Regions from separate parts of the Microbacterium sp. LWS13-1.2 genome, predicted to be linked through region 2. Evidence: predicted binding sites of a transcription regulator. Region 2 holds the regulator's gene; the other holds the start of a gene.

Region 1 (4,215 bases), 1.1 Mb from region 2:
CCGGCTTCGTGGACGTGCCTTCCTTCGTCGTGGTAGTCGTGGTGGTCGACTTGTTCGGCCCCGCCTTCGAGACGGGAGCGTCGCTCCGGGGGGTCGGCTTCCCGGCCTTCGGATTCGCTGTGCCGCCGCCCGACCCCTTGTCCGGCTCGGGTGCCGTCGCCGTCTCGGGGGCGTTCGTGTCACCGGCGGGCTCCACCTGCGCGGCGGCCTCGGCCTCGGCGTCGGGGTCGGCGGGTGCGGGAACCTGCTCCCAGCCCGACAGCGACAGGAAGGTGCCGCTGCCGTTGCCGAGCGTCATGGTGCTGCCGAAGACGATCGCGGCGGCGACGAGGGCCGCCGCGGCTGAGATGGCGATGTAGTGGCGCGCGCCGTGAGGCGACGATGCCGCGACGGGGGCGACCGGTGCCGCGAGCGCAGCGCCAGCCGGCACGAGGAGCTCCAGCCCGCCGGCCGAGGCGCCTTCGAAGACGACGAGTTCGCCCGGAGCGGCGATCTCGCGATCCATCGCGCGGATGAGCGCCGTGTGCGCCGCGCCGAGCGCGATGGACGCCTTCGGATCCGCGTCGATCGCGGTCGGGCGGTCCAGATGCTCGGAGATCCGCTGCGTGACCAGCGGGATCCGCGATGATCCGCCGATGAGCAGCACCGACTCGAGCTGCTCGGGGTCGACCTCTGCCGCTTCGAGGGCATCCTCGAGCACGTCGACCGTCTGTGTGACGTACGGATCGATCATGTCCTCGAACTCGGCGCGCGTCAGCCGCACGCTCGAGCGGCCGGCCTGCAGCAGGACCGGGATGACGACGTCGGAGTCGAACGACAGCGCCTCTTTGGCGTCGACGCATTCGCGACGAAGCTGCGACAGCGCGACCCGCGCGTCGGCGGACGAGTCGTCCAGCGCCTCGGGGGAGACCTCCGCGGAGCGCAGCACGTGGCGCACGACGGCGTCGTCGAAGTCGGCCCCACCGAGATTGTCGAGTCCCATCGGCTCTCCGACGAGCTCGAACGAGGTCTCGGTCTTGCGCAGCAGCACGCAGTCGAACGTGCCGCCGCCCAGGTCGTAGACGGCGAGCGTCTCTCCGGGCTCGAGCACGCGCGACGCCTCGTAGTGCCGCGCCGCGGCTTCCGGCTCGGTGATGAACTCCACGTCGCGGATGCCGAGCGCGGCGAGCGCCGAGCTGATCGTTCCCACACGGTGCGGACCCCACATGGCAGGATGCGTGACGATGACACCTGCCGGCGCGCCACCCTCGCGTTCGGTCACCGCGTCGATGACGCCCGCCACGGTCTGCGCGTACAGCTGCTCGGCCGGGATCGACCGATCGCCCACGACCAGCGGCACGTCGTCGCCGATGCTGCGCTTGAACTCGCGGATCAGTCGCTCGGGCGCGGTGACGCCGCGCCGTTCCGCCGCATCCCCGAAGAGGAGATCACCATCCTCGGCGACGAAGACCACCGTCGCGACGCTGTCCGCACGTCGCCCGAGTGGAAACGCCGCAGCCGTGATGCTGCCGTCCGAAGCGACGCGCGCTGTCGCTGCCCCCAGCCTGCTGGTCCCGAGATCCACAGCCAGGAAATACCGCTCAGCCATGTTGAAGCATGCCCCCACATCGTGTGCGAGCTCCCCCGAACTCGCAGCGTTCTCACTCCCCAGAGAGTGAGCCGCTGCTGTGATGATACGCCGGGGCCCGACAAAGCCTCAAGAGCATGTAACAGTTGTGTTTCCGCCAGGTGTCTGCGACGCGCGCGGTATGACGTCACGATTGGCACTCACGTTGCATGAGTGCCAGACCGTTGCCTAGACTGTCATCAGCACTCTCAACGTCAGAGTGCTAACGAGTCTTAGTCTCAAGAAAGAAGAGGTAGACCGTGTCGGTTTCCATCAAGCCGCTCGAGGACCGCATCGTCATCAAGCAGGTCGAGGCCGAGCAGACCACGTCCAGCGGTCTGGTCATCCCCGACACCGCCAAGGAGAAGCCCCAGGAGGGCGAGGTCGTGGCGGTGGGCCCGGGTCGTATCGACGACAACGGCAACCGCATCCCGCTCGACGTCGCCGTCGGCGACCGCGTGATCTACAGCAAGTACGGCGGCACCGAGGTGAAGTTCGGCGGTGACGAGCTCCTCGTCCTGTCGGCTCGCGACGTCCTGGCGGTCGTCGTTCGCTGAGTTCCGCGCACTGCGCGTGACCTCGAGGGTCGGATGCTTCGGCATCCGGCCCTCTCGTCATGTCCCGGGTATTTATTCCGGTGCCGCGTGGCAGGATTCCGTGCAGGCTCGGCAGGGAACGGACGCTGCGGCCCGGCGCAGCGGGCCGGCACCGCGTGGGGCGGGCGTAGGCTGACTCGGTGAGTCGCGAGCAGTCGTCCCCGTCGGAACGTGGCACCGTGGACGGGCTCGACCCCTCGACGGCGCTCGACCTCGGTGTGACGACCGGCAGCCGTCGGGTGGCGGATGCCGCCGCCGACGCGCGCGAGCGCACGCTGGGCGGCGTCTACGCGTTCAGCGCGTATCTGCTGTGGGGTTTCCTGCCGCTGTACTTCCTGCTGCTGGCGCCGACGGGTCCGTGGGAGATCGTGGCGTGGCGCATCCTGCTGTCCCTCGTCTTCTGTGCGCTGCTGCTCACGGTGACGCGCACGTGGCCGCGGCTGGCGGCGATCTTCCGGCAGCCGCGGGTGCTGGGGCTCACCGTGGTCGCGGGTCTCCTGATCTACGTCAACTGGCAGGTCTTCATCTACGGGGCGCTGAGCGACCAGGTCATCGAGACCAGCCTCGGCTACTTCATCAATCCGATCGCGACCGTGCTGCTCGCCGTACTGGTGCTGCACGAGCGTCTGCGCGCGACGCAGTGGGTGGCGATCGGCATCGCCGCTGCGGCGGTGGCCGTGATCGTCATCGGCTACGGCGACTTCCCGTGGATCGCGCTCACGCTCGCGGCGTCGTTCGGTGTCTACGGGCTGGCGAAGAAGAAGGTGGGTCCTTCGGTCGACGCCGTGAGCGGTCTCACCCTCGAGACGCTGTGGCTGACGCCGATCGCGGTCGTCGTGCTGGCGATCGTGGGCGCGACGGCAGGCCTCACGATGGGGTCGAGCGGATGGCAGCACACCGTGCTGCTGAGTCTGACGGGCGTCATCACCGCCGTGCCGCTGCTGCTGTTCGCCTCGGGCGCCCGCCGCGTGTCGCTGACCACGATCGGGCTGCTGCAGTTCGTGGCGCCGATCCTGCAGTTCCTGATCGGGTGGCTCGTGCTCGGCGAGCCGATGCCCCTCGAGCGCTGGATCGGCTTCGCACTCGTGTGGGTGGCGCTGATGGTGCTCACCGTCGACTCGGTGCTGCACGCCCGGCGGTCGCGCGCCGGCGTCTGAGGTCAGCGCACGAGGCGGGCGATGGCCTGCGTGGCCTCGGTGATCTTGGCGTCGGCGGCCTCGCCGCCCAGGCGTGCCGCATCCACCACGCAGTGACGCAGGTGGTCGTCGAGCAGGCCGACGGCGACGGCCTCGAGTGCGGAGGTGAGGGCGCTGATCTGCGTCAGGATGTCGATGCAGTACTTCTCGTCCTCCACCATCTTGTGGATGCCGCGAGCCTGCCCCTCGATGCGCTTCATGCGATTGAGGTACTTGTCCTTGTCGGTGATGTAGCCGTGGTGCGAGGCGTCGCCCTCCGGCGACGCCGCGTGGTCGAGGGCCGTCTCGCCGTGCGTGTCGATCGTCATGTCTGTGAGTCCTTCATTCTGAACAACGTCCATCATGTATCCGGGGCGGGGTCGCGCGCAGGTCGCAGCTCGGCTAGGAGGCGGCGATCGCCTCCGCAGCAGCGGGCGCTTTCGCCCGCGAGGGATCGGATCGGCCGCCGGAGAGGCTGCGGAACCGTCGCAGCCGCAGGCTGTTGCCCACAACGAAGACACTCGAGAATGCCATCGCCGCTCCCGCGATCATGGGGTTCAAGAGGCCGAGCGCCGCGAGCGGCAGCGCCGCCACGTTGTAGGCGAAGGCCCAGAACAGGTTGACCTTGATCGTGCCGAGCGTCGCGCGCGACAGGCGGATGGCGTCGGCCGCGCTGCGCAGGTCGCCGCGCACCAGGGTGATGTCGGATGCCTCGATCGCGGCATCCGTCCCCGTTCCCATCGCGAGGCCCAGGTCGGCCTGCGCGAGGGCCGCGGCGTCGTTCACGCCGTCGCCGACCATGGCGACGACGCGCCCCTCGGACTGCAGCTGGGTGATG
Region 2 (4,215 bases):
CGACTCGGTCGTCAGCGGCGAAGAGTCGTTCATGCTCGACTGGTACGACAACGACGAGGTGTGGTTCACGGTGCGGGCGTTCGATGCGCCGCGCTCGGTCCTCTATCGCGTGCTGCCCGGGCTCACCAAGCGCCGTCGGCGCGAGCTGTTCTCGCGGTACCTGCGCGCCATCTCACCGCTCTACACGACCCCCGCGTGAGCCGCTGATGGGCTCCGCTCTTCCGCTCGGCGAGCCTGTTCCCGCGGACGGCTCGCTCCCTTCGGGCATCCGCATCGATCCCGCGACCGATTTCGGCGTGTACCTGCACGTGCCCTTCTGCCGCGTCCGCTGCGGCTACTGCGACTTCAACACGTACACGGCATCCGAGCTGCGGGGCGCGCGCCAGGACCAGTACGCCGACACGCTCCTGACCGAGATAGCCCTGGCCGCGCCGGTCCTCGAGCGCGCGGGCGGAAACCGCCCGGCCACGACGGTGTTCTTCGGCGGCGGCACGCCGACGCTGCTGCCCCCGGGCGATCTCGCCCGCATGCTCGGCGGCGTCCGCGACACCTTCGGCATCGTCGAGGGCGCCGAGGTGACGGTCGAGGCCAACCCCGACACCGTCTCGCCGGCGGTCGCGGCCGAGCTGGCGGCATCCGGCGTCACCCGGCTCTCGATCGGCATGCAGTCCGCCGTTCCGCACGTTCTCGCGGCGCTGGATCGCACGCATGACCCCGAGAACGTCCGCACCGCCGTCGCGGCCGCCCGAGACGCCGGTCTCGACGTCAGCGTCGACCTCATCTACGGCGCTCCCGGTGAGTCGCTCGCGGACTGGCGTTCGTCGCTCGAGGCCGCCATCGCGCTGGAGCCCGACCACATCTCGGCCTACGCGCTCATCATCGAGGACGGCACGAAGCTCGCGCGCCAGATCCGCCGCGGAGAAGTCGCCGCCCCGGACGACGATCTGCAGGCCGACATGTACGAGCTCGCGGACGACCTGCTCGCGGGCGGCGGATTCGATTGGTACGAGGTGTCGAACTGGGCGCGAGACGCGGCCCACCGATCGCGGCACAATCTCGCCTACTGGGTCGGCTCGGACTGGTGGGGCTTCGGGCCGGGAGCGCACAGCCACATCGGGGGAGTGCGGTTCTGGAACGTCAAGCACCCCGCGGCGTACGCGCAGCGGCTCGCGGCGGGCGAATCGCCCGCCGCCGGACGCGAGAGCCCGGATGCCGATGCCCGAGCGCTCGAGAGCGTGCTGCTGCGCACACGGGTCCGGGAAGGGCTCCCGGTCGGCGAACTGCAGGGCGAGGGGCGACACGCGGTCGCCGCGCTCATCGCGGACGGCCTCATCGATGGTCCGACGGCGTTGCGCGGGCGCGTGGTGCTGACGCGACGGGGACGCCTGCTGGCGGACGCCGTCGTGCGCGCGCTGACCGAGTGACCACGCGCGGCGCCCCGCCGCGGCTTCGCCGGGCGCGGCGTCGTTCGGCGATCCTGACGGGGTCATCGGATAGAATTGGCACTCCAGTCATGCGAGTGCCAGACGCCCTGGTGCCGACAGCAGCGTGAGGAGGCGGAATGGTCAGCGAGCGAGGTCTGCAGGTACTGCGGGCGATCGTCCAGGACTACGTCCACACGCGTGAGCCGGTCGGCAGCAAGACGATCGTCGAGCGGCATGCGTTCGGCGTATCCGCGGCGACGATCCGCAACGACATGGCTCTGCTGGAAGACGAGGAGCTCATCGTCGCGCCCCACACGTCGTCGGGACGCGTGCCGACCGACAAGGGCTACCGCGTCTTCGTGGACCACCTCGCCGAGATCCGCCCGCTCTCGTCGGCGCAGCGCTCGGCCATCGCGTCCTTCCTGGACGGCTCGGGCGACCTCGACGACGTGCTCGTGCGCACCGTGCGCGCTCTCACGCAGCTCACCGGCCAGGTCGCGATTGTGCAGTACCCGTCGTTCGCCCGCGCCAACGTCACGCACGTGGAGCTGGTCCAGCTCGGCGGGGGGCGGATGCTGGTGATCATCGTCACCGACACCGGCCGCGTGTCGCAGCGGCTGACCTTCGTCGGAGAGGACTTCGACGACACCGACCTCGCGCACATCCGCGCCCGCCTCGGCACGCTGCTGGTCGGCCGGCCCGTCCGCGAGGGGCTTCAGCGCATCGCCGAGCGGCTGGAGGGGCCGGATGCGCAGGCACCCGCGCACGAGAAGGCGACCGACGAGATCATCCGTGCGGTCGCCGAAGAGCTCGAGGAGTTCCGCCAGGACAAGCTGGTGATGGCCGGCAGCGCGAACCTCGCGCGGAGCGAATCCGACTTCCGCGGCAGCATCTACCCCCTCCTCGAGGCGATCGAGGAGCAGGTGACCCTGCTGCGGCTGATGGGCGAGATGGTGGCCGACGAGCAGGGACTCGCCGCGAGCATCGGCCGCGAGAACGAGGCGTTCGGCCTGGCCGAGGCCTCCGTCGTGGCCAGCGACTACGACGCGACGGGATCGCTCGCCCGCGTCGGTGTGCTCGGCCCGACGCGCATGGACTACCCCACGAACCTCGCGACGGTCCGTGCCGTCGCGCGCTACCTCACGCGGATGCTCGAGCAGGACGACAACTCCCGCTGACGCTGACGCGCATCATCGATTCCGCGGCGGGGCCGCGGCAGGAAGGCGAAAGTGGCTGACCACTACGAGGTCCTCGGCGTCGCACGCGACGCCACCACCGACGAGATCAAGAAGGCGTATCGCAAGCTGGCCCGGCAGCTGCACCCGGATGTGAACCCCGGCGAGGACGCGTCTGAGCGGTTCAAGCTCGTGACGCACGCGTACGACGTGCTGAGCGACCCCGATCAACGGGCCCGGTACGACATGGGCGGGAGCGAGTCGCCTTTCGGCGGCGCCGGCGGCTTCGGCGGCTTCAACGACATCTTCGAGACCTTCTTCGGCGCGGCCGGCGGTTCGCGTGGCGGGCGCCCGCGATCGCGGCGTGAGCGCGGGCAGGACGCCCTCGTACGTGTGACGCTCGAGCTCGGCGACGTCGTGTTCGGCACGCACCGCGACATCGACGTGGACACCGCGGTGCTCTGCGAGACCTGTCAGGGATCGTGCTGCCAGCCTGGGACGAGCCCCGTCACGTGCGACATCTGCCACGGCACCGGAAACGTGCAGCGGCAGGTGCGGAGCCTTCTCGGCAACGTCGTCACGACACAGCCCTGCAACGTGTGCCAGGGCTACGGCACCACGATTCCCTACCCCTGCGCGACCTGCCAGGGTCAGGGCCGCGTGCGCGCGCGCCGCACGGTGTCGCTCGACATCCCCGCCGGCGTCGAGACCGGCCTGCGGCTCCAGCTTCCCGGCTCGGGCGAGGTCGGCCCCGCCGGCGGCCCGAACGGCGACCTCTACATCGAGGTCACCGTCTCGCCCCACGAGGTCTTCAGCCGCGACGGCGACGACCTGCTCGCCACGCTCGAGGTGTCCATGCCCGACGCGATCCTGGGCACCACGACGACGATCGAGTCGCTCGACGGTGCGGTGGATCTCGAGGTGCGGCCGGGGGTGCAGGCCGGCGACATCCTGACGATCAAGGGCCGCGGCATCACCCCGCTGCGCGGCTCGCAGCGCGGAGACCTGAGGGTGGGCGTGCATGTCGTGACGCCCACGCGCCTGGACCACAAGGAGCGAGCCCTCATCGAGGAGTTCGCCAAGCGGACCAAGGCGCCGTCCCCGCGGCTCTCGGAGTTCCACCAGGGTCTGTTCGCCAAGCTGCGCGACCGGTTCCGGAACGCCTGACCGGTGTCCCTCCACTTCCTCCTCGACGAGCCGGCGGGTGCGCCGGGCGACGCGGTGAGCCTCACCGGCGCCGAGGCGCACCACGCCTCCAGCGTGCGGCGGGTGCGCGTCGGCGAAGAGGTGACGCTCGGCGACGGCCGCGGCGCCTGGCTCACCGGCGTCGTCGAGTCGGTGGCACCGCGCGAGGTCGTGGTGCGCATCCGCGAGCGGGCGGATGCCGCGCAGCCGAGTCCTCGGGTGGTGCTCGTGCAGGCGCTGGCCAAAGGCGACCGCGACGAACTGGCGGTCCAGGCGGCGACCGAGCTCGGAGTCGACGAGATCGTCCCGTGGCAGGCCGCACGAAGCGTCTCGCGGTGGGACGTGGCGAAGGCGGCGAAGGGCCGTGCGCGCTGGGCGACGATCGTGCGCGAGGCCGCGAAGCAGGCGCACCGCGCCTGGGTCCCCGAGGT

What was found. The regulator HrcA, encoded in region 2, represses chaperone genes, less so after heat shock. The targets are predictions, from matches to a motif close to TTNGCACTCGNNNNNNNCGAGTGCNAA.
Region 1: groES (co-chaperone GroES) is a predicted target of HrcA. The motif match lies at 1,761-1,787, and genes of this name have one in related genera.

The regions. Positions count from the first base shown of each region.
Region 1 covers NZ_CP151632.1:3,640,551-3,644,765, forward strand. Annotated here, with positions in the region: gene MRBLWS13_RS16820 (Hsp70 family protein) at 1-1,588, opposite strand, end outside; gene groES (co-chaperone GroES) at 1,867-2,163, shown strand; gene rarD (EamA family transporter RarD) at 2,442-3,359, shown strand; gene MRBLWS13_RS16835 (metal-sensitive transcriptional regulator) at 3,362-3,706, opposite strand; gene MRBLWS13_RS16840 (heavy metal translocating P-type ATPase) at 3,780-4,215, opposite strand, start outside.
Region 2 covers NZ_CP151632.1:451,252-455,466, forward strand. Annotated here, with positions in the region: gene MRBLWS13_RS02155 (DUF1990 family protein) at 1-199, shown strand, start outside; gene hemW (radical SAM family heme chaperone HemW) at 207-1,424, shown strand; gene hrcA (heat-inducible transcriptional repressor HrcA) at 1,562-2,602, shown strand; gene dnaJ (molecular chaperone DnaJ) at 2,654-3,766, shown strand; gene MRBLWS13_RS02175 (16S rRNA (uracil(1498)-N(3))-methyltransferase) at 3,770-4,215, shown strand, end outside.